One region of the Ottowia pentelensis genome, then DNA from elsewhere that is predicted to be linked to it. Evidence: predicted binding sites of a transcription regulator. Region 1 holds the regulator's gene; each other region holds the start of a gene.

The links. Region 1 encodes FNR, which switches genes on or off when oxygen is low (the NO sensors DNR and NnrR bind a similar motif). Its sites were predicted from a motif close to TTGATNNNNATCAA; they were not measured.
Region 2: ubiM (5-demethoxyubiquinol-8 5-hydroxylase UbiM) is a predicted target of FNR. The motif match lies at 2,269-2,282, and genes of this name have one in related genera.
Region 3: ACWHMB_RS16735 (COX15/CtaA family protein) is a predicted target of FNR. The motif match lies at 1,814-1,827, and genes of this name have one in related genera.

What each region holds. Positions count from the first base shown of each region.
Region 1 covers NZ_OZ224513.1:2,472,821-2,479,628, reverse strand. The annotation lists gene nuoL (NADH-quinone oxidoreductase subunit L) at 1-551, shown strand, start outside; gene ACWHMB_RS11995 (NADH-quinone oxidoreductase subunit M) at 571-2,049, shown strand; gene nuoN (NADH-quinone oxidoreductase subunit NuoN) at 2,060-3,547, shown strand; gene ACWHMB_RS11985 (DUF2818 family protein) at 3,547-3,852, shown strand; gene ACWHMB_RS11980 (NUDIX domain-containing protein) at 3,864-4,448, shown strand; gene ACWHMB_RS11975 (DUF1178 family protein) at 4,459-4,944, shown strand; gene fnr (fumarate/nitrate reduction transcriptional regulator Fnr) at 5,002-5,721, opposite strand; gene hemN (oxygen-independent coproporphyrinogen III oxidase) at 5,882-6,808, shown strand, end outside.
Region 2 covers NZ_OZ224513.1:1,078,846-1,085,653, forward strand. The annotation lists gene rnr (ribonuclease R) at 1-2,222, shown strand, start outside; gene ubiM (5-demethoxyubiquinol-8 5-hydroxylase UbiM) at 2,342-3,616, shown strand; gene ACWHMB_RS05155 (tripartite tricarboxylate transporter permease) at 3,675-5,180, opposite strand; gene ACWHMB_RS05160 (tripartite tricarboxylate transporter TctB family protein) at 5,180-5,626, opposite strand; gene ACWHMB_RS05165 (Bug family tripartite tricarboxylate transporter substrate binding protein) at 5,689-6,669, opposite strand; gene ACWHMB_RS05170 (sensor histidine kinase) at 6,802-6,808, opposite strand, start outside.
Region 3 covers NZ_OZ224513.1:3,464,964-3,471,771, reverse strand. The annotation lists gene ACWHMB_RS16750 (cbb3-type cytochrome c oxidase subunit I) at 1-970, opposite strand, end outside; gene ACWHMB_RS16745 (cytochrome C oxidase subunit II) at 981-1,523, opposite strand; gene ACWHMB_RS16740 (hypothetical protein) at 1,564-1,731, opposite strand; gene ACWHMB_RS16735 (COX15/CtaA family protein) at 1,883-2,830, shown strand; gene ACWHMB_RS16730 (lytic murein transglycosylase) at 2,974-4,209, opposite strand; gene ACWHMB_RS16725 (bifunctional acetate--CoA ligase family protein/GNAT family N-acetyltransferase) at 4,281-6,808, opposite strand, start outside.

The DNA of each region.
Region 1 (6,808 bases):
TGCCGCTGGTGCTGCTGGCCATCCCCTCGGTCGTCATCGGCGCGATGACGCTGATGCCCATGCTGTTCGGCGATTTCTTCGCCAAGGCCATCACGGTCGACGGCACGCGCCACCCGGCAATGGCGGCGCTGGCCGAGGAAATTCACGGCTGGTGGGCCATGGGCGTGCACGGCCTGCTGGCGCTGCCGACCTGGCTGGCGCTGGCCGCGGCGGTGCTCAGCTACTACCTGTACATCGTCAACCCGGCGCTGCCGGCGCGCATCAAGAAGATGTTCGGCCCCATCTACACGCTGCTGGACAACAAGTACTACATGGACTGGCTGTGGATCACGGTCATCGCGGGCGGCCTGCGCAAGCTGGGTGTCGGCCTGTGGAAGGGCGTGGACGCCGGCCTGATCGACGGCGCGGTGGTCAACGGCTCCTGGCGCCTGGTCGGCTGGAGCGCCGGCGCCCTGCGTTGGCTGCAGTCCGGCTACCTCTATCACTACGCCCTGGCGATGATCCTGGGCCTCTTCGTGCTGATGACGTACTTCGTCTGGCTCGCCCAATAAGCAAGAACGGGATAAGAACATGGGATGGTTGAGCCTTGCCATCTGGACGCCGATCGTGATTGGCGCCCTGCTGCTGCTGTTCGGAAAGGACAGCCAGGTGAACCTGGCGCGCTGGATCGCGCTGCTGGGTTCCATCGTGAGTTTCCTGGTCACGCTGCCGCTGTACACCGGCTTCAAGCTGGGCACGGCCGACATGCAGTTCGTCGAGAACGTGCCCTGGATCGAGCGCTTCAACGTCAACTACCACCTGGGCATCGACGGCCTGTCGGTGTGGTTCGTGCTGCTGACGGCCTTCATCACCATCATCGTGGTGATCGCCGGCTGGGAGGTGATCCAGCGCCGGGTCAACCAGTACATGGCCTCGTTCCTGATCCTGTCGGGCATCATGATCGGCGTGTTCTGCGCGCTGGACGGCGTGCTGTTCTACTTCTTCTTCGAGGCCACGCTGATCCCGATGTACCTGATCATCGGCGTCTGGGGCGGGCCCAACCGCATCTACGCGGCGTTCAAGTTCTTCCTGTACACGCTGCTGGGCTCGTTCCTGATGCTGGTGGGCTTCATCTACCTGTACGCCAAGTCGGGTGGCAGCTTCGACATCGCGGTGTGGCAGCAGTTGCCGCTGTCCAGCACGGCGCAGACGCTGCTGTTCTTCGCGCTGTTCGCCGCCTTCGCCGTCAAGGTGCCGATGTGGCCGGTGCACACGTGGCTGCCCGATGCGCACGTGGAGGCGCCCACCGGCGGCTCGATCGTGCTGGCGGCCATCATGCTCAAGCTGGGTGCCTACGGCTTCGTGCGCTTTTCCATGCCCATCCTGCCCGACGCCTCGCGCCAGTGGGCCTGGCTGATGATCGCGCTGTCGCTGATCGCGGTGATCTATGTCGGCCTGGTGGCGCTGGTGCAAAAGGACATGAAGAAGCTCGTCGCCTACTCGTCGGTGGCGCACATGGGCTTCGTCACCATGGGCTTCTTCATCTTCAGCGACCTGGGCATTTCCGGCGGCCTGATCCAGATGATCGCCCACGGCTTCGTCTCGGGCGCCATGTTCCTGTGCATCGGCGTGCTGTACGACCGCCTGCACACGCGCGAGATCGCGGCCTACGGCGGTGTCATCAACGTCATGCCGCGCTTCGGCGCCTTCGCGCTGCTGTTCTTCATGGCCAACTGCGGCCTGCCGGGCACGGCCGGCTTCGTCGGTGAGTGGATGGTGATCCTGGCCAGCGTGCGCGCCAACTTCTGGCTGGGCCTGCTGCTGGCCACGGCGCTGATCTCGGGCGCGGGCTACAGCCTGTGGATGTTCAAGCGCGTGTACTTCGGCGCCGTCACCAACGACAACGTGCGCAAGAAGATGCCCGACATCAACTGGCGCGAGTGCACCGCCCTGGCCGTGCTGGCCATCGCGGTGCTGTGGATGGGTCTTTATCCCAAGCCGATGACCGACGTGATGCAGGCCTCGGTGGCCAAGCTGGTCCAGCAGGTGTCCGTCTCCAAACTGAACTGAGAACCCGAACATGATTGACCGATTCAGTTGGATGGCCATCTATCCGGAGATCGTGCTGCTGGCCATGACCTGCGTGGTCACGCTGGTGGACCTGCTCGACCGCGGGCCGCGCCGCCTGGCGGCCTACTGGCTGTCCAACCTCACCCTGGTGGTGCTGGTGGTGCTGACGGCGATGTACGCCCTCAGCGGCCAGACCGTGTACGGCTTTGGCGGCATGGCCGTGAGCGACGTGATGGCCAACTGGCTCAAGTGCTTCTCGTCGCTGGCGGTGCTGGTGATCTTCATCTACAGCCGCACCTACGTCGGCCAGCGCGGCATGCTGCGCGGCGGCGAGTGGTACGTGCTCAGCCTGACCTCGCTGCTGGGCGTGTACATCATGTGCTCGGCCAACAACTTCGTGCTGATCTACCTGGGGCTCGAATGCATGGCCCTGTCGGCCTACGCCCTGGTGGCGCTGCGCCGCGACCACGTGGTGTCGGTCGAGGCGGCGATGAAGTATTTCGTGCTGAGCGCCATGGCCTCGGGCTTTCTGCTCTACGGCCTGTCCATGCTGTACGGCGCCACCGGCACGCTGGACATCGGTGGCGTGTTCAAGGCCGTGGCCTCGGGGCAGGTGAGACACCAGGTGCTGGTGTTCGGGCTGGTGTTCGTGGTCGCCGGCATGGCCTTCAAGTTCGGCGCCGTGCCCTTCCACATGTGGATTCCCGACGTCTACGAGGGCGCGCCGACCTCGGTCACGCTGATCATCGGCAGCGCGCCCAAGCTGGCGGCCTTCGCCATGGCCATCCGCCTGCTGGTCGAGGGCCTGCTGCCATTGGCGATCGACTGGCAGCCCATGCTGGCGGTGCTGGCGGTGGCCTCGCTCATCATCGGCAACGTGGCGGCCATCGCGCAGACCAACCTCAAGCGCATGCTGGCGTACTCCACCATCTCGCACATGGGCTTCGTGCTGATGGGCCTGCTGGCCGGGGTGGTCAACGGCAACGCGCAGCTGGCGGCCAACGCCTACAGCTCGGCCATGTTCTACGCCGTGGTCTACGTGCTGACCAACCTGGTCAGCTTCGGCATCATCCTGCTGCTGGCGCGCGACGGCTACGAGAGCGAGCAGATCGCCGACTTCGCCGGCCTGAACCAGCGCAGCCCGTTCTACGCCGGCCTGATGGCGATCTGCCTGTTCTCGCTGGCCGGCATTCCGCCGCTGGTGGGCTTCCAGGCCAAGCTGTCGGTGCTGCAGGCGCTGATCAGCACCCAGCAGCCGGCCCTCATCGCGCTGGCGGTGTTCGCCGTCGTCATGGCGCTGGTGGGCGCGTTCTATTACATCCGCGTGGTCAAGGTCATGTACTTCGACCCGGCCGTCAGCGCCGAGCCGATCCAGGCGCCGCTGGACATGCGCGCCACGCTGTCGGTCAACGGCGCGCTGCTGCTGATCCTGGGCCTGGTGCCCGGCGCGCTGATGTCCCTGTGCGCCCAGGCCATCGTGCAGATGCTGGCCACCTGATGGCGCCGGACGTCAGCATCTGGCTGGTCATCGCGCTGGCGCTGGTGGCCGCCAATCTTCCGTTCGCCAACGAGCGCCTGCTGGCCGTGGTGCCGCTGCCGGGCCACCACAAGGCGCTGGGCTGGCGCGTGCTCGAACTGCTGGTGTGGTATTTCGTCGTCGGCGCGGTCGGCATGGCGCTGGAGAAATCCGCCGGCCAGAACTACCCGCAGGGCTGGGAGTTCTACGCCGTCACCGGCTCGCTGTTCGCCACGCTGGCGTTCCCGGGCTTCGTCTACCGCTATCTGGTGCGCCACAAGAAATAGGGCGCCGCGCCATGGACCTGACCGAACATCCGGTACACGAAAGCGAGCTGTTCAAGGGCGGCTTTCTGCACGCCCGGCGCGACCGCGTGCGCCTGCCCGACGGCAGCCTGACCGAGCGCGAATACATCCTGCACCCCGGCGCGGTGATGATCATCCCGCTGCTGGAGCGCGCCGGCGGCACGCTGGAGGTGGTGCTCGAGCGCCAGTACCGCTACCCGGTGCAGCGCACGCTGATCGAGTTTCCCGCCGGCAAGCTCGATCCGGGCGAGTCGGCGCTGGCCTGCGCGCAGCGCGAGCTGCGCGAGGAAACCGGCTACGTCGCCCGCCAGTGGGCGCGCGCGGGCGTATTGCACCCGGTGGTGTCGTATTCCACCGAGGTGATCGAGATCTGGTTTGCGCGCCACCTGGTGTCGGGCAAGCGCGCGCTCGACGCCGGCGAGTTCCTCGAAGTCTTCAGCGCCACCCCGGCCCAACTGCAGGCCTGGTGCCGTGGCGGCGAGGTGACCGACGCCAAGACCCTGGTCGGCGCGCTGTGGCTGCAAAATGTGCTGGGCGGCGCGTGGCCCCTGACGTGGCAAGACGTGCCCGCCACCTGATCGACCGACCATGAAAGTGCTCAACCTCCAATGCTCGGGCGGCCACGTTTTTGAAGGCTGGTTCGCTTCCGAGGACGATTTTCAGGACCAGCAGGCGCGCCAGCTGGTGGCCTGCCCGCTGTGCAGCGACACGGCGGTCAGCAAGATGCTGAGCGCGCCGCGCCTCAACCTGGGGCGCGGCAGCGAGCCGCCTTTAGCCCGTGATGCAGCGCGCCCGGCCGCCGCGGGCGCAGGCGAGCAGGCCAGCCCCGTGGCGGCGCTGCCGCCGCAGGCCATGCAGGCGGCCTGGCTGCAGATGGTGCGCCGCGTGCTGGCGCAGACCGAGGACGTGGGTGAGCGCTTTGCCGACGAGGCGCGCCGCATTCACCACGGCGAGGCGGCCGAGCGCGGCATCCGCGGCCAAGCCACGCCCCAGCAGACCGAGGAGCTGCTGGAGGAGGGCATCGCCGTCATGCCGCTGCCGATTCCGGACAGCCTGAAAAACACCTTGCAATGATGTTGATAGCGCCTCGCGCTTGCCGGGCGCGGGCCAGCGGCTGATTTGGCTTGAAAGTCAGCGCCCCTCGGGCGCGTTGACCAGGGTGCGCAGGGCCTCGATGTCCAGGATGCGCACGTGCCGGTGCTTGACCTCGATCAGGCCGTCCTCGGCGAACTTCGAGAAGGTGCGGCTGACGGTCTCCAGCTTGAGGCCCAGAAAGCTGCCGATCTCCTCGCGCGTCATGCGCAGCACCAGCTCGGAGCGCGAAAAGCCGCGCGCGTGCAGGCGCTGCACCAGGTTCAGCAAAAAGGCCGCCAGGCGCTCCTCGGCGCGCATGCTGCCCAGCAGCAGCATCACGCCGTGCTCGCGCACGATCTCGCGGCTCATGATCTTGTGCACGTGCGTCTGCAGCGCCGGCACCTCGCGCGACAGCTCTTCAATGCGCCCATAGGGCATCTCGCACACCTCGGCGTCTTCCAGCGCCACCGCGTCGCAGCTGTGGCGGTCGCCCACGATGCCGTCCAGCCCGATGATCTCGCCGGCCATCTGAAAGCCCGTCACCTGGTCGCGCCCGTCCTCGGTGGTCACGCGGGTCTTGAAAAAGCCCGTGCGGATGGCGTAGAGGGCGTCGAAGCGGTCGCCGTTGGAAAACAGCGATTCCCCGCGTCGGATCTTGCGGCGCGTGGCCACCAGCGAATCGAGCTTGTCCATGTCCTGGTCGGTGACGTCGACCGGCATGCACAGTTCGCGCAGGTTGCAGTTGGAACAGGCGACTTGGATGGCTTTTGGGGTCATCGGAGTGTTCGGCGCCTTGACGCGTGCGAAGTAATGCCTTGATTCTAGTTGGCTTGTCGGGTGTTGCCCGAATCATTTGCCCCCATCTTCTTGATGATCGTCAAGGACAATTGCAAGGTTCGGCCCGACAGTATGTCCTGCCATTTGATTTTCGCCTGTCATGCCTGTCATTACCCCCGAACTGCTGAACCGTTTCGACGTTCCCGGGCCGCGCTACACCTCCTATCCCACGGCCGACCGCTTCGTCGAGGCCTTTGGCGAAGCCGACTACCTGAACGCGCTCGAGCAGCGCCGCATCAGCTCGGGCCAGGCGGCCAAGCCGCTGTCGCTGTACGTGCACCTGCCGTTCTGCGAGTCGCTGTGCTACTACTGCGCCTGCAACAAGATCATCACCAAGCACCACGACCGCACCGGCCCCTACCTGCGCTACCTCAGCCGCGAGGTCGACCTGCACGTGCAGCGCCTGGGCGCGCAGCAGGCCGTCAGCCAGCTGCACCTGGGCGGCGGCACGCCGACCTTCCTCAGCGACGAGGAGCTGGGCGAGCTGATGGACATGCTGCGGCGCAACTTCGCGTTCGCGGAGGGCGGCGAATACTCCATCGAGATCGATCCGCGCACCATCGACCCGACGCGCCTGGCCACGCTCAAGACCCTGGGCTTCAACCGCCTGAGCTTCGGCGTGCAGGACTTCGACCCGCTGGTGCAAAAGGCCGTGCACCGCGTGCAGCCGGCCGAACAGGTGTTCGCCCTGGTGGCCGCGGCGCGCGAGGTCGGCTTCGACTCCATCAACGTCGACCTGATCTACGGCCTGCCCAAGCAGACGCCCGAATCCTTCGATCGCACCCTGGCCCAGGTGGCCGACCTGCGGCCCGACCGCATTGCCCTGTACGGCTATGCGCACCTGCCCGAGCGCTTCAAGTCGCAGCGGCGCATCAACACCGTCGAGCTGCCGCAGGCCAGCGCCAAGGTGGCGATGCTGGCGCGCTCGCTGGCCGCCTTCGAGCAGGCGGGCTACGTCTACATCGGCATGGACCATTTCGCGCTGCCCGACGACGCGCTGGCCGTGGCCAAGCGCCAGGGCCGGCTG
Region 2 (6,808 bases), 1.4 Mb from region 1:
CCGGGCATCGCGACGGCCATGGCTTCGTGGTGCGCGACGACGGCGAGCCGGACATCTATCTGCCGCCCAACGAAATGCGGGCGGTGCTGCACCGCGACCGCGTCAGCGTGCGCGTGGTGCGCCTGGACCGACGCGGCCGCCCCGAGGGGCGGGTGCTCGAGATCATCGAGCGGCCGCCCCAGCCCATCATCGGCCGCCTGCTGCACGAAGGCGGCCTGTGGCTGGTGGCGCCCGAGGACAAGCGCTTCGGCCAGGACGTGATGATTCCCAAGTCCGCCATCGGCACGGCCAAGGCCGGGCAGGTGGTGGTGGTCGAGCTGACCGAGCCGCCGGCGCTGTATGGCCAGCCGGTGGGCCGCGTCAAGGAGGTGCTGGGCGAGATCGACGACCCGGGCATGGAAATCGAGATCGCGGTGCGCAAGTACGGCGTGCCGCACGAGTTTTCGGACGCCTGCCTGGCCGAGGCGCGCGCCCTGCCCGACGCGGTGCGCGCCAAGGACCGCGCCGGCCGGGTCGACCTGACCGACGTGCCCCTGGTCACCATCGACGGCGAGGACGCGCGCGATTTCGACGACGCGGTCTACGCCGAGCCGGCGGTGGTCACCGGCCGCGGCAAGAAGCCCAATGGCTGGCGCCTGCTGGTGGCCATTGCCGACGTCAGCCACTATGTGCGCACCGGCAGCCCGATCGACATCGACGCCTACGACCGCGCCACCAGCGTGTACTTTCCGCGTCGCGTGATCCCCATGCTGCCCGAGAAGCTCAGCAACGGCCTGTGTTCGCTCAACCCCGAGGTCGACCGCCTGTGCATGGTGTGCGACATGCTGGTCACGGCGCAGGGCGAGGTCCACGCCTACCAGCTCTATCCGGCGGTGATGAACAGCCACGCGCGCCTGACCTACACCGAGGTGGCCGCCATCCTGGCCAACACGCGCGGGCCCGAGGCGACGCAGCGGCGCGCGCGCGTGCCCGACCTGCTGCACCTGCACGAGGTGTACCGCGCCCTGCTGGGCGCGCGGCAGCGGCGCGGCGCGGTCGACTTCGACACGGTGGAGACGCAGATCGTGTGCGACGAGGCCGGCCACATCGAGAAGATCGTGCCGCGCATGCGCAACGACGCGCACCGGCTGATCGAGGAATGCATGCTGGCGGCCAACGTGTGCAGCGCCGACTTCATCGGCCTGGGCAAGCACGTGGGCCTGTACCGGGTGCACGAGGGGCCCACGCCCGAGAAGGTCGAGCTGCTGCGCGCCTACCTGAAGGCGCTGGGCGTGGGCCTGAGCGTGAGCGACGAGCCCAGCCCGCACGAGTTCCAGCGCATCGCCGAGGCCACGCAGGAGCGCCCCGACGCCGAGCAGATCCACATGATGCTGCTGCGCTCGATGAGCCAGGCCATCTACACCCCCATCAACAGCGGGCACTTCGGCCTCGCCTTCGAGGCCTACACCCACTTCACCAGCCCCATCCGCCGCTATCCCGACCTGCTGGTGCACCGCGTGATCAAGGCCATCCTGGGCGGGCGCAAGTACCAGCTGCCCGCGCTGCCCACGCCCGGCGAGGCGCACGACAAGCTCCGCAAGCGCTTGCAAAAAGATAGCTTGCAGCGCAAGCGCAACAAGGGCGGAGAGCTCGTCAGGCTCAGTCCCGACCTGCAGGACTGGGAAGCCGCCGGCCTGCACTGCAGCGCCAACGAGCGCCGCGCCGACGAGGCCAGCCGCGACGTCGAGGCCTGGCTCAAGTGCAAGTACATGCGCGAGCATCTGGGCGAGGAGTACGCCGGCAGCGTGAGCGCCGTCACCAGCTTCGGCCTGTTCGTCACGCTGACCGAGCTGCACGTCGAGGGCCTGGTGCACATCACCGAACTGGGCGGCGAATACTTCCGCTACGACGAGGTGCGCCAGGAGTTGCGCGGCGAGCGCACCGGCATCCGCTACGGCATGGGCACGCGCGTGCGGGTGCAGGTCAGCCGCGTGGACCTGGACGCGCGCAAGATCGACTTTCGCCTGGTGCACGAAGAAGGCGCGCCGCGCGACAAGAGCGGCCGTGAGTCGGGCACGGGCAAGGCCGCGCCCAAGCCGCCCAAGGGGCGCGAGCGGCGCGAGGCGCGCGAGGATCTGCCCCCCGCAACCGAGCGCCGCACGCCCATGCAGGCGCTGACCGCCGCCGTCAAGAAGGCGGCTGCCAAGGCCAAGGCGCGCAAGGGCGGCAAGCCCCGGCGCTGAATCGCGCGCTGCTGGGCGCAGCGCTGCGCGCTGCCCTTGCCCCGTCTTGATCCAGTGCAAGGGCCGCTCCGGGAGCGGCGGGGACAATGGCGCGCAGCCTTTGCCCGCCTTCGCTTGCCATGTCCTCTCTCGCTTCATCTGCCGTGTCCGCCAGCACCAGCGACGTGCTGATCGTGGGCGGCGGCCCGGCCGGCCTGTCGCTGGCCATTGCTCTGGCGCAGGCCGGCCTGCAGGCGGCCGTGCTGGAGCAGCAGGGCGCTGCCGCGCTGGCCGAGCCGGCGCCCGACGGACGCGAGATCGCGCTCACCCACCCCAGCGTGGCCACGCTCAAGCGCCTGGGCAGTTGGCAGCGCCTGGCGCCGCACGAGATCGGCCTGCTGCGCCAGGCCCGGGTGCACGACGGGCCGGTCGGTCAACGCGAGGGCATGACGCTGAACGCGCAGGGCACGGGCTGCGACAACCTGGGCTGGATCGTGCCCAACCACGCGCTGCGCCGCACGGCCTGGGCGGTGGCGGCCGACACGCCGGGCGTGCGCGTGCTGTGCGGCACCCAGGTCACGCGCGTGGCCATCACGCCCGCTCACGCCGAGCTGGACTGCGTGGACGCCGCCACCCCCGGCGCCGCGCCCCGGCGTCTGCAGGCGCCGCTGCTGGTGGCGGCCGACAGCCGCTTCTCGGCCACCCGGCGCCAGCTGGGCATCGCCGCCTCGATGCAGGACTTCGGCCGCACCGTCATCGTCTGCCGCCTGCAGCACGAGCGCGCGCACGAGGGCATCGCGCACGAGTGCTTCGGCTACGAGCGCACGCTGGCCATCCTGCCGCTGCCCGATGACCCGGACAGCGGCGCCCCGATGTGCTCGGCCGTGGTCACGGCGCGCAGCGAGCAGGTGCAGGCGCTGATGGCGCTGTCGCCCGCAGACTTTGCCGTGTGCGTGCAGGAGCAGTTCGACCACCGCCTGGGCCGCATGCGCCTGGTGGGCGAGCGCCACGCCTACCCGCTGGTGGCCGTGATCGCGCAGCGTTTCGCCGCCGCGCGCTGCGCCCTGGTGGGCGACGCTGCCGTCGGCATGCACCCGGTGACGGCGCACGGCTACAACCTGGGCCTGGCCGGCGTATCCCGGCTGGCGCAGGTGCTGGCCGAGGCGCGGGCGCGCGGCGCCGACCTGGGCGACGCAGCCGTGCTGCAGGCCTATGCCCGCGCCCACCTGCGCCACGCCTGGCCGCTGTACCGTGGCACCAACGCCATCGTGGGCCTGTATACCGACGAGCGCACACTGCCGCGCCTGCTGCGCCGCGCCGTGCTGGCGGGCTCCAGCCGCCTGCCACCGCTCAAGGCCCTGATCGTGAGCCAGCTCACCGGCCGGCCGCCGGCCTGGCCGCGCGCGGCGCACTGATCCTGGCGGCCAAAAAAAACGGCGCCCGAAGGCGCCGTGGTGGGGCAGGGGAATCGGCTCAGGCCGCCTGTTCCGTCAGACGCCGACGGCGCAGGCGCAGCAGCGGCGGCACCACCACCATCAGGATGGCGATCAGCCACAGGCCCTTGGAGATCGGGCTTTCGATCAGGATGCCCACGTCGCCGTTGGTGATGGACAGCGCGCGGCGCAGGTTCTGCTCCATCATCTCGCCCAGCACGAAGCCCAGGATCAGCGGCGCCATCGGCACGCCCTGCTTGCGCAGCAGGTAGCCGATCACGCCGAACACCGCCATCAGCGTCAGGTCGAACGTGGTGGCGTGCACCGAATACACCCCCACCGTGCTCACCGCCAGGATGCCTGGCACCAGCAGCCAGTTGGGTGTGCGCAGCATGCTGGAGAACACGCCCGCCAGCGGGATGTTCATGACCAGCAGCAGCACGTTGGCGATGAACATCGAGGCGATCAGGCCCCACACCAGATTGGGGTTTTGCGTGAACAGCGCCGGCCCCGGCGTGATGTTGTAGAGCGCCAGCGCACCCATCATCACCGCCGTGGTGCCCGAGCCGGGCACGCCCAGCGTCAACATCGGCACGAAGGAGCCGCCGGCCGAGGCGTTGTTGGCCGCCTCGGGCGCGGCCACGCCGCGGATGTCGCCCTTGCCGAAGGTGCCGCTGGCGCCGGCGATGTTTTTTTCCATCGTGTAGGTCATGGCGCTGGCGATGGTGGCGCCGGCACCCGGCAGCACGCCGACCACGAAGCCCACCACCGACGAGCGCACCGTGCCCCACCAGGTGTAGGCCAGCTCCTTGAGGTTGAACAGCGAGCGGCCGGTCGCCTTGATCATGCCGGTGCTCTGGAAGTGCTGCTCCAGCATCAGCAGGATCTCGCTGACCGAGAACAGGCCGATCACGACGACGATGAACTGGATGCCGTCCGACAGGTGCACGTTGTCGGCCGTGAAGCGGTACACGCCCGAGTTGGAGTCCAGCCCCACCGTCGCCAGCGCCAGGCCGATGACGGCGGCCAGCGCGGCCTTCATGGGCGCGTCGCCCATCAGGCCGGTGATGCAGGCAAAGGCGAACACCATCAGGGCGAAGTATTCGGCCGGGCCGAAGGCCAGCGCCCAGCGCGCCAGCAGCGGCGCGAACAGCACGAAGCCGGTGGTGGCCACCATGCCGCCGATGAACGAAGACCAGGCCGAGATCGACAGCGCCACGCCCGCCTTGCCGGCCTTGGCCATGGGGTAGCCGTCCAGCGTGGTCATGATGGCGCCGGCGTCGCCGGGTACGTTGATCAGGATGGCCGAGATGCGGCCGCCGAACTCGCAACCCATGTAGACCGCCGCCAGCAGGATCAGCGCGGTCTCGGGCGGCAGCTTGAGCGCGAAGGCGATCGGCATCAGGATGGCCACGCCGTTGATCGGCCCCAGGCCCGGCAGCATGCCGACGATGGTGCCGATCAGCGCGCCCAGCGCGGCCACGACCAGGTTGGTGACGGTCAGCGCGACGCCGAAGCCGTTGAGCAGGTATTGCAGCGTATCCATCAGCGGCCTCCCAGCAGGAAGGACAGCACGCCCGTGGGCAGCACCACGTCGAGCGCCTTGTCGAACAAAAAGAACCCCACCAAGCCCAGGCCCAGGCCGCCGCCCAGCGACTGCAGCAGGCTGCCGCCGAAGGCCATGCCCACCGGCACCGCCATCACGATGGTGGCCAGGGTGAAGCCCAGCCACTGGAACAGCAGCACGTACACGAACACCGCGACGATCACGCCCGCCAGCGGCCGCAAGGGCACGGTGTGCAGCCAGTGGTCGTTGGCGCCGGGGCGCACCAGCAGCCAGGCGCCGCCGATGGCCAGCAGCACCGCCAGCAGCATGGGGAAAGCGCGCGGTCCCACGGGTTCGTAGGAGATGGGCGCGGCGTAGTCCCTGGCCGCCCAGGCCATGGCGGCGCCCACCGCGATGCAGGCGGCGCCGAGAATGCGGTCACTCATGTCGGGTCTCTCCGGATGGGGCGGCCGCGGGCAGCGGCCGCCGGCAGGGCAGTGCGCCGCCCTTACTTGGCGACGGCCAGGCCGAGGTCGGCCGCCAGCTTGGCGTAGCGTTCGACCTGCTTCTTCACGTAGGCGTCGAGCTCGGCGCCGGTCAGCGCGAAGGGGAACAGGCTGCGGTCGGCGCGCAGCTTGGCGAACTCGGGCGTGGCCATCATCTTGTTGAAGGTGTCGACCCAGACCTTGAAGTCGGCGTCGCTCACCTTCGGGCCCATGTAGAAGCCGCGGATGATGGGCCACTCGACGTCCATGCCCTGCTCCTTGGCAGTGGGCACGTTGGCCAGGCCGCCTTCCAGGCGCTTGTCGGCCAGCACGGCGATGACGCGGATCTTGGCGCCGGCCTTGATCTGCTCCTCGGCCTCGGAGGCGTCGCCCGAGTAGATCTGCACGTGACCGCCCTGCAGTGCGGTGGTGGCTTCGCCGCCGCCCTCGAAGGCGACGAAGCGCATCTTCTTCGGATCCAGGCCCGCGGCCCTGGCGGTGAGCGCGGCCTTCATCCAGTCCTGGCTGCCCACCGTGCCGCCGGCGCCGAACACCACCTTGCTGGGGTCGGCCTTGATGGCCGCCACCACGTCCTTGAGCGACTTGAAGGGCGAGCTGTCGGCCACGATGATGGCGCCGTAGTTGGCGCCCACGCCGGCCAGCCAGCGCACGTCGCCCACGTGGTAGCGGCCGAACTTGCCTTGCGCCAGGTTCAGCAGCGAACCGCCCGAGAAGGCGACGATGGTGTTGTTCTCGTCCGGGCGCTGCGCCACGATGGCGTTGTAGGCCACGGCGCCGATGCCGCCCGGCATGTAGGTCACGCGCATCGGGGTGCCGATGAACTTGCCGTCCAGCAGGCCCGACTGCGCCAGCTTGCAGGTCAGATCGAAGCCGCCGCCGGGCTTGGCCGGGGCGATGCATTCGGTCTTGTCCAGCGGGCCGGCATGGGCCAGGCCGATGCCGCCGGCCAGGGCCAGGGTCGCGAGCGCGTGCGTGAGTTTCATCGTGCGGTCTCCTTGAGAGTGAGCGTGGAAAAAGTCCTGCGCCGCATCCGCGGGCGGATGGCGGGATCGCAAGGGGACTTTAGCCAGCGCGTGCTTTCAAGGCCCTTTCAAATCGCGGTACGTGAATCAGGGTTAACCC
Region 3 (6,808 bases), 990 kb from region 1:
GCTGCGCCACTTCCATCGCGCCGGGCACCGTCAGGCCGTGCAGCATCGAGGCCAGCACCGCGAAGTACATGAAGTAGCTGGTGTTGACGATCTTCCAGGGCGTGGACAGGCCCGGGTCGGCCAGCAGGTGGTGCGCGCTGGCCAGTTGCAAAAACAGGATGTAGAGCAGGAAGGCCGTGCGGCTGACGCGCTCGCTCATGGGCTTGGCGCCGAAGACCACGGCCGCCACCAGGTACCACACCGAGATGTGCGCCGCCACGTTGATCTGCTGGGACGAGTGGCCCAGCGCCCACCAGATGGTGCGGTAGGCCAGCGGGTCGACCTGCTTGAGCAGGCCGATCGACATCAGCCAGGTGGGCACCAGAATGATGGCGCCCGACAGCAGCGTGAACACGGCGATGATGGCCGCCGTGATGGCGCCCATGGTGACCAGCGGCACCGAGCCCTGGTAGGTGCGGTCGCGCTTGGCGACGACCAGGGTGCCGAAGAACACGCCGCAGCCGATCAGCGCGCCGACCGCGAACAGGATGATCGTCAGGTAGAACCAGGACGAGGCCATCATCGGCACGTAGCTGGTCATCATGACGCTGGAGCTGCCCTGGAAGACGACGATGTTGTTGCCGACCGAGCCGATCACCATCAGCGCGAAGGCCAGCCAGGCGATCCTGGGCGTGGCGATGCGGCAGCGCAGCAGGGTGGAGGCGCAAAAATACAGGATGGCGATCTCGAAGAAGATCAGCCAGAAGATCAGCATGTCCAGCCCGTGGGCCGTCAGCACCATGTAGAAGGTGTCGGCCTCGAGCCAGTGCACCGCCGGCCAGCGCGTGAGCACCACGCCGATGGCCAGCAGGCCGCCGAAGGCCAGAAACAGCACGCCGGCAACGGCGTTCCAGATGATCAGCTTCTCGGCCTGCGCCTCGAATTGCAGGCCCGATCGCGGGCAGGTGCGGTAGGTGGTGGCTTGTCCCATGGTGCGTCCCTCAGTCTTTGATGTACATCCGGCCCACCATGGTGTGGTGGCCAATGCCACAGAACTCGTTGCACACGATCGAGATCTGGCCCGATTGGTTGGGGGTGATGGTCAGCACGTGCTCGAAGCCGGGCACCATCTGGATGTTGATGTTCTGCGGCTGCAGCGAGAAGCCGTGGTTGTAGTCCATGGCCGTCAGGTGCAGGCGGTACTTCTCGCCCTTCTTCAGCTCCAGGATGGGCCAGAAGTTCCACAGCCGGCCCAGCATGTACACGTCGGCGCCGGGCGGCGGGGCCACCACCGGGGTCTTTTGCTCGCCCTCGGTGCGCACCGTGTACTTGTCGACCATGGCCTGCGCCGCGGTCATGAACTTCTCGGGCGTGGTGCGGTAGGTCTCGGTCGACAGGTTCTGGTTGCCCCAGACGTGCCAGCCGACCATCATGACGAACATGATCAGGCACCAGGTCAGCGACAGCACGATCCACGTGCCCTCGACCCGGTCGATGGGATGCTTGTACCAAAGCCGTTCCGACGGCGGCAGGATGGCGCTCATGGTGTTGAACCTCTTGTTGGAAGGACGATCGCGCGCCGGCCTACTTGGCCAGGGGCAGCATCATGATTTCGACCACGCCCCACAGGTTGTAGACCAGCATGGGGATCAGCACGCCCAGGAACAGCAGGATGAAAGGGCTGTCCAGCAGCTGCTGCACCCAGGGAATGGGCGCGTTGGGATCGTTCAGGTCGTCGTGGTTGGGGTCCATCCTTGCCTCCTGCAAGCCCGTCCGCAGCCCCGCGCGGCGGACGTTGGTCGATGGATTCTGGAGTTCGGTGGTCGGTATGGATTTGACTTGGAACAAACATATGCAAGCCATGCTTGCCGCACGTCAAGTCCGGGCACTACGATCGCCCCCCATGACGACGGCACGCATCCGGTCTCCTGCAACACCCGGCATCGTGGCCGGCGCCAACCCGTCCCTGCGTTGGCTGCGCCGCCTGGCCTGGCTGTGCGCCGCGCTGGTGCTGGCCATCACCAGCCTGAGCGCCAGCCTGCGGCTGGCCAAGGCCGGCATCGGCTGCGCGCCCTGGCCGGCCTGCTACGGCGCGGCGCAGCAGGCCCTGCTGGCGCCGCCGGCCGCCGGCGACGAGGCGGCGCAGGCGCCGGCCAGCACCACGCTCGATGCGGTGCGCTCGGCGCATCGCGTGCTGGCGGTGGCCACCCTGTTCTTGATCCTGGTCATGGGCGCGGCGTGCCGGCATGCACGGCGCGCGCGTGCCGAGTGGTGGGCGCTGCTGGCCGTCACCCTGTTCCTGGCCGCGCTGGGGCCCTGGTCGGCGCGCTCGGCACTGCCGGCGGTGGCGCTGGGCAATCTGCTGGGCGGCTTTGCCATGCTGGCGCTCAGCGTGCGGCTGGCGGCGCCGCGCCGCTGGGCCGTTACGCCCGTCGTGCGCGCTTGGCTGTGGGCGGCGGCGGTGGCGCTGCTGGCGCAGATCGTGCTGGGCGGGCTGGCCAGCACCACGGGCTCGATCCTGAGTTGCGACGGCCTGGCCGACTGCTGGCGCGCGGCGGCCGGCCAGGGGTGGGCCGCGCTGGACCCCTGGCGCCTGCCCGGCTCGGCGGCGGGCGCGCCGGTGCAGTGGCTGCACCGGGTGGCGACCGGCGCGGTGCTGCTGCTGGCGCTGCCGCTGGCCTGGCGCCTGCGCCGCATCGATGCCTGGGGCGCCGGCGTGCTGGCGGCGGCGCTGCTGGCGCTGGCCGTGCTGGGGCCAGTGATGGTGGGCGCCGGCTTTGCCTTCAGCCTGACGCTGGCGCACAACCAGCTGGCGGCTATCGCGCTGGCGGCGTTGGCGCGCTGGCTATGAAGGCGTGAACGAATTCCGCCCGCCTGCCTTGACCGCCAAAACCCGCCCGCTCGGCGTTGCAAATGCTCGCCGTAGCCCGAGTTACGCCTGCGCTTTGCGCCTTGATCGGACGCGTTTTGGCGATCCTTTCGGGCGCTCTGGATTCATTCACGCCTTCGCAGCGCCGCCAGCAGCTTCTGCCCCGCGCGCCCATCGGCCTTCATGCCCAGGCGCTGCTGCTCGGCCTGGATGGCCTCGCGCGTCTTGGCACCGATCAGGCCGTCGGCGCTGCCGATGTCGTGGCCGCGTGCCAGCAGCAGGGTTTGCAGCTCGCGGTTTTCGGCGCGCGACAGGCCGGGGTCGTCGGTGGGCCAGGGCGTGACGAAGGCGATCGGTGCCGCCGGGTCGGCGATCAGGTCGGCCAGGTGGGCAATGGCCAGGGCGTAGTTTTCGCTCGCGTTGTAGCGATACAGCGCGTCGAAGTTGCGGCCGACCAAGAAGGCGGGCCCGCCGGCGGCCGGAATCATCAGGCCGGCGCTGGGCAAGTCGTCGGGCAGCGGCTGGCCGCTCGCCAGCGTCAGGCCGGCGCGGCGCCAGGCGGCGATGGGCTGCTTGGCCTTGCGACTGGCGCCCGAGGTGTCGAAGCCCTGGGGCAGCCGCACCTCGAAGCCCCAGGGCTGGCCGGGCCGCCAGCCGGCGTTTTGCAGGAATTTGGCGGTGGACGCCAGCGCGTCGGGCACGCTGTCCACGATGTCGCGCCGGCCGTCGCCGTCGAAGTCGACCGCGTTGGCGAAGAAGGTGCTGGGCATGAACTGCGTCTGCCCGAAGGCGCCGGCCCAGGAGCCGGTCAGCTTGTCGGCCGGGATGTGGCCTTCCTGCAGGATGCGCAGCGCGGCGGCGAACTCGCCGCGAAAGTAGCTTTGCCGGCGGCCGAAGCACGACAGCGTGGCCAGCGACTGCACCAGCGGGCGCCCGCCCAGGTTCTGGCCGAAGTTGCTCTCCACGCCCCACACGCCGGTGACGATGGCGGCCGGCACGCCCGTCTGCTGCTCTATTTTCTGCAGCGTGCCCTGCCACTTGGCAAAGGCCGCGCGGCCGTCCTGCACGCGCTCGGCGTCGTCCAGCATGGCCAGGTAGTCCCACACCGGGGTGGTGAACTCGGGCTGGCGATTGAGCAGCACCAGCACCGAGGGGTCGGGCGCCAGGCCCGTGGTGGCCTGCGCGTAGGTCGCGCCGCTGACGGCGCTGAAGGCCGCCGTGCCCTTCAGGCGGGCCAGGCAGGCGCTGAATTCGGCCGGGTCGGCGCTGGGGGTGGCGTCTTGCGCCGCGGCGGGCAGGGCGAAGCCCAGGCCGGCGGCCAGGGCCCAAGCGAGGCGCAGGAGGCGATGATGCAAAATCATTCAAAAATGATAGCTGATCGCGCTTGTCAGATAAGCGCCAGGGCCTGAAAAAGCTTGTAAAACCTGGACCATCAAGTCGCCTGCAGCGCCAGCACCAGGCGGCGCGTGGACGGGTCTTCGGCCATGGGCAGGTCGGCAAAGCCCAGCTGGCGCCCCAGCTCCAGCATGCGCCGGTTCTCGGTCAGCACGATGGCGAACAGGCGCGTGGTGCCGGCGGCGCGCTGGTAGGCGATCAGCTTGTCCATCAGCAGGTGGCCCAGGCCCGCGCCCTTCATCTCGTGGCGCAGGATGATGCCGAACTCGGCCTCGACGTTGTCCGGGTCGGCGATCGAGCGCGCCACGCCCAAGGTGCGCGGCGCGCCGCCCTCGCCGTCGACGGTGGCGATGAAGGCCATCTCGCGCGTGTAGTCGATCTGCACCAGCCGCGCCAGCTCGCTGCGCGCCAGGGCGCGGCGGCTGTAGAACACGCGCAGGCGCACGTCCTCGGGGTCCAGGCTGTCCAGGAAGGCGCGGTGCTGCGCCTCGTCCTCGGGGCGGATCGGGCGCAGCGTCAGCCGCTGGCCGTGCCAGTCCAGCGTCTCGGCCAGCGCGGCCGGGTAGGGCGCGATGGCAAAGCGTGCCGCGCCGGCGCCGGGCGGGCGGCGCACGCGCACACGGGCGTCCAGCGCCACCGCGCCGGCGTGGTCGACCAGCAGCGGGTTGATGTCCAGCTCGGCCAGCTCGGGCAGCTCGGCCAGCAGCTGCGACACCGCCATCAGGGTGTGGACGACGGCGTCCAGGTCGGCCGGCGGCACGTCGCGCCAGCCGGCCAGCAGGCGCGCCACGCGGGTGCGGGCGATCAGCGCGCGCGCCAGCGGGTCGTTCAGCGGCGGCAGCGCCATGGCGCTGTCCTTGAGCACCTCGACCGCCGTGCCGCCCTGGCCGAACAGCACGACCGGGCCGAAGGTGGGGTCGACGCTGGCGCCGACGATCAGCTCCTGCGCCTGCGGCTTGCGCACCATGGACTGCACGCTGAAGCCGTCCAGCCGCTCCCGCGGGTGGCTCTTGCCGATGCGCGCCAGCATGGCCTGCGCGGCCGCGCGCACGTCGGCCGCGTCCTGCAGGTTCAGCACCACGCCGCCGACGTCGGACTTGTGCGTGATGTCGCGCGACAAGATCTTGAGCACCACTGGAAAGCCGATGCGCGTGGCCTCGGCCGCCGCCGCCTCGGCGTCGGCCGCCACGCTGCTCGTGACCGCCACCGGAATGCCGTAGGCCGCGCACACGGCCTTGGCCTCGGGCTCGGTCAGCAGCTCGCGGCCCTCGGCCAGCACCTGCTCGATCAGCGGGCGCACCTGCGCCAGCCGCGGCGCGCCGGGGCCGGGCGCCGGGCCGGCGGGCGCGGCCTCGCTCAGCTCGGCCTGGTTGCAGCGGTAGGCCTGCAGCATGCCGATGGCGGCCACGGCCTGCTCGGGCATCTCGTAGCTGGCGATGCCGGCCTGGGTGAACAGCGCGCGCGCCTCGGCCACGGCGGGCCCGCCCATCCAGCAGGCGACGAGCGGCAGCGCGCGGCCGCGCTCGGGCCGCACGACGGGCACCAGCGCGCGCGCGATGTCGGTGGCCGGCACGATGGCGGTGGGCGAGTGGATGAACAGCAGCGTGCCGGCCGTGTGCGGGTGGCGCGCCAGCGCGTGCAGCGTGTCGACGTAGCGCGCCACCGGCGCGTCGCCGATGATGTCCACCGGGTTGCCGTGCGACCAGTTGGGCGGCAGCACGGCGTCCAGCGCGCCGCGCAGCGCCTCGTCCAGCGCGGCCAGCGGCACGCGGCGGGCGGCGGCGGCGTCGGCCGCCAGCACGCCGGCGCCGCCGCCGTTGGTCAGGATGGTGACGCGCTCGCCGATCGGCCCCTTGAAGCGCGTCAGGATCTCGGCCGCCAGGAACAGCTGCTCCAGGCTGTCCACGCGCAGCATGCCGGCGCGCGCGATGGCGGCGTCGTACACCGCGTCGGCGCCGGCCAGCGCGCCGGTGTGAGAGGCGGCGGCCTTCTGCCCCTGCGCGCTGCGCCCGGCCTTGAGCACGATCACCGGCTTGTTGCGCGCCGCCGCGCGCGCGGCCGACATGAACTTGCGCGCGTGCTCGATCGACTCGACGTACAGCAGGATGGCGCGCGTGTGGCCATCGCTGGCCAGGTAGTCCAGCATGTCGCCGAAGTCGACGTCGGCGTGCTCGCCCAGCGACACGAAGTGCGAAAAGCCGATGTGGCGCGCCTCGGCCCAGTCGAGCATGGCAGTGACCAGCGCGCCCGACTGCGAGACGAACGCCAGGTGGCCCGGCCGCGCCGCCACGTGGGCGAAGCTGGCGTTCAGGTGCGCGTGCGGCGCCAGCAGGCCGATGCAGTTGGGCCCCAGGATGCGCATCAGCGTGGGGCGCGCGGCGTCCAGCACGGCCTGCTTCAGCTCGGGCGTGAGGCCGGCGCTGATCAGCACCACCGCCCGCGTGCCGGCCTGCGCCAGCTGGCGCACCAGATCGAGCACGGTGGCTGGCGGCGTGCAGATCACGGCCAGCTCGGGCGTCGCCGGCAGCTCGGCCACGCGGGCGTAGCAGCGCGTGCCCGACAGCT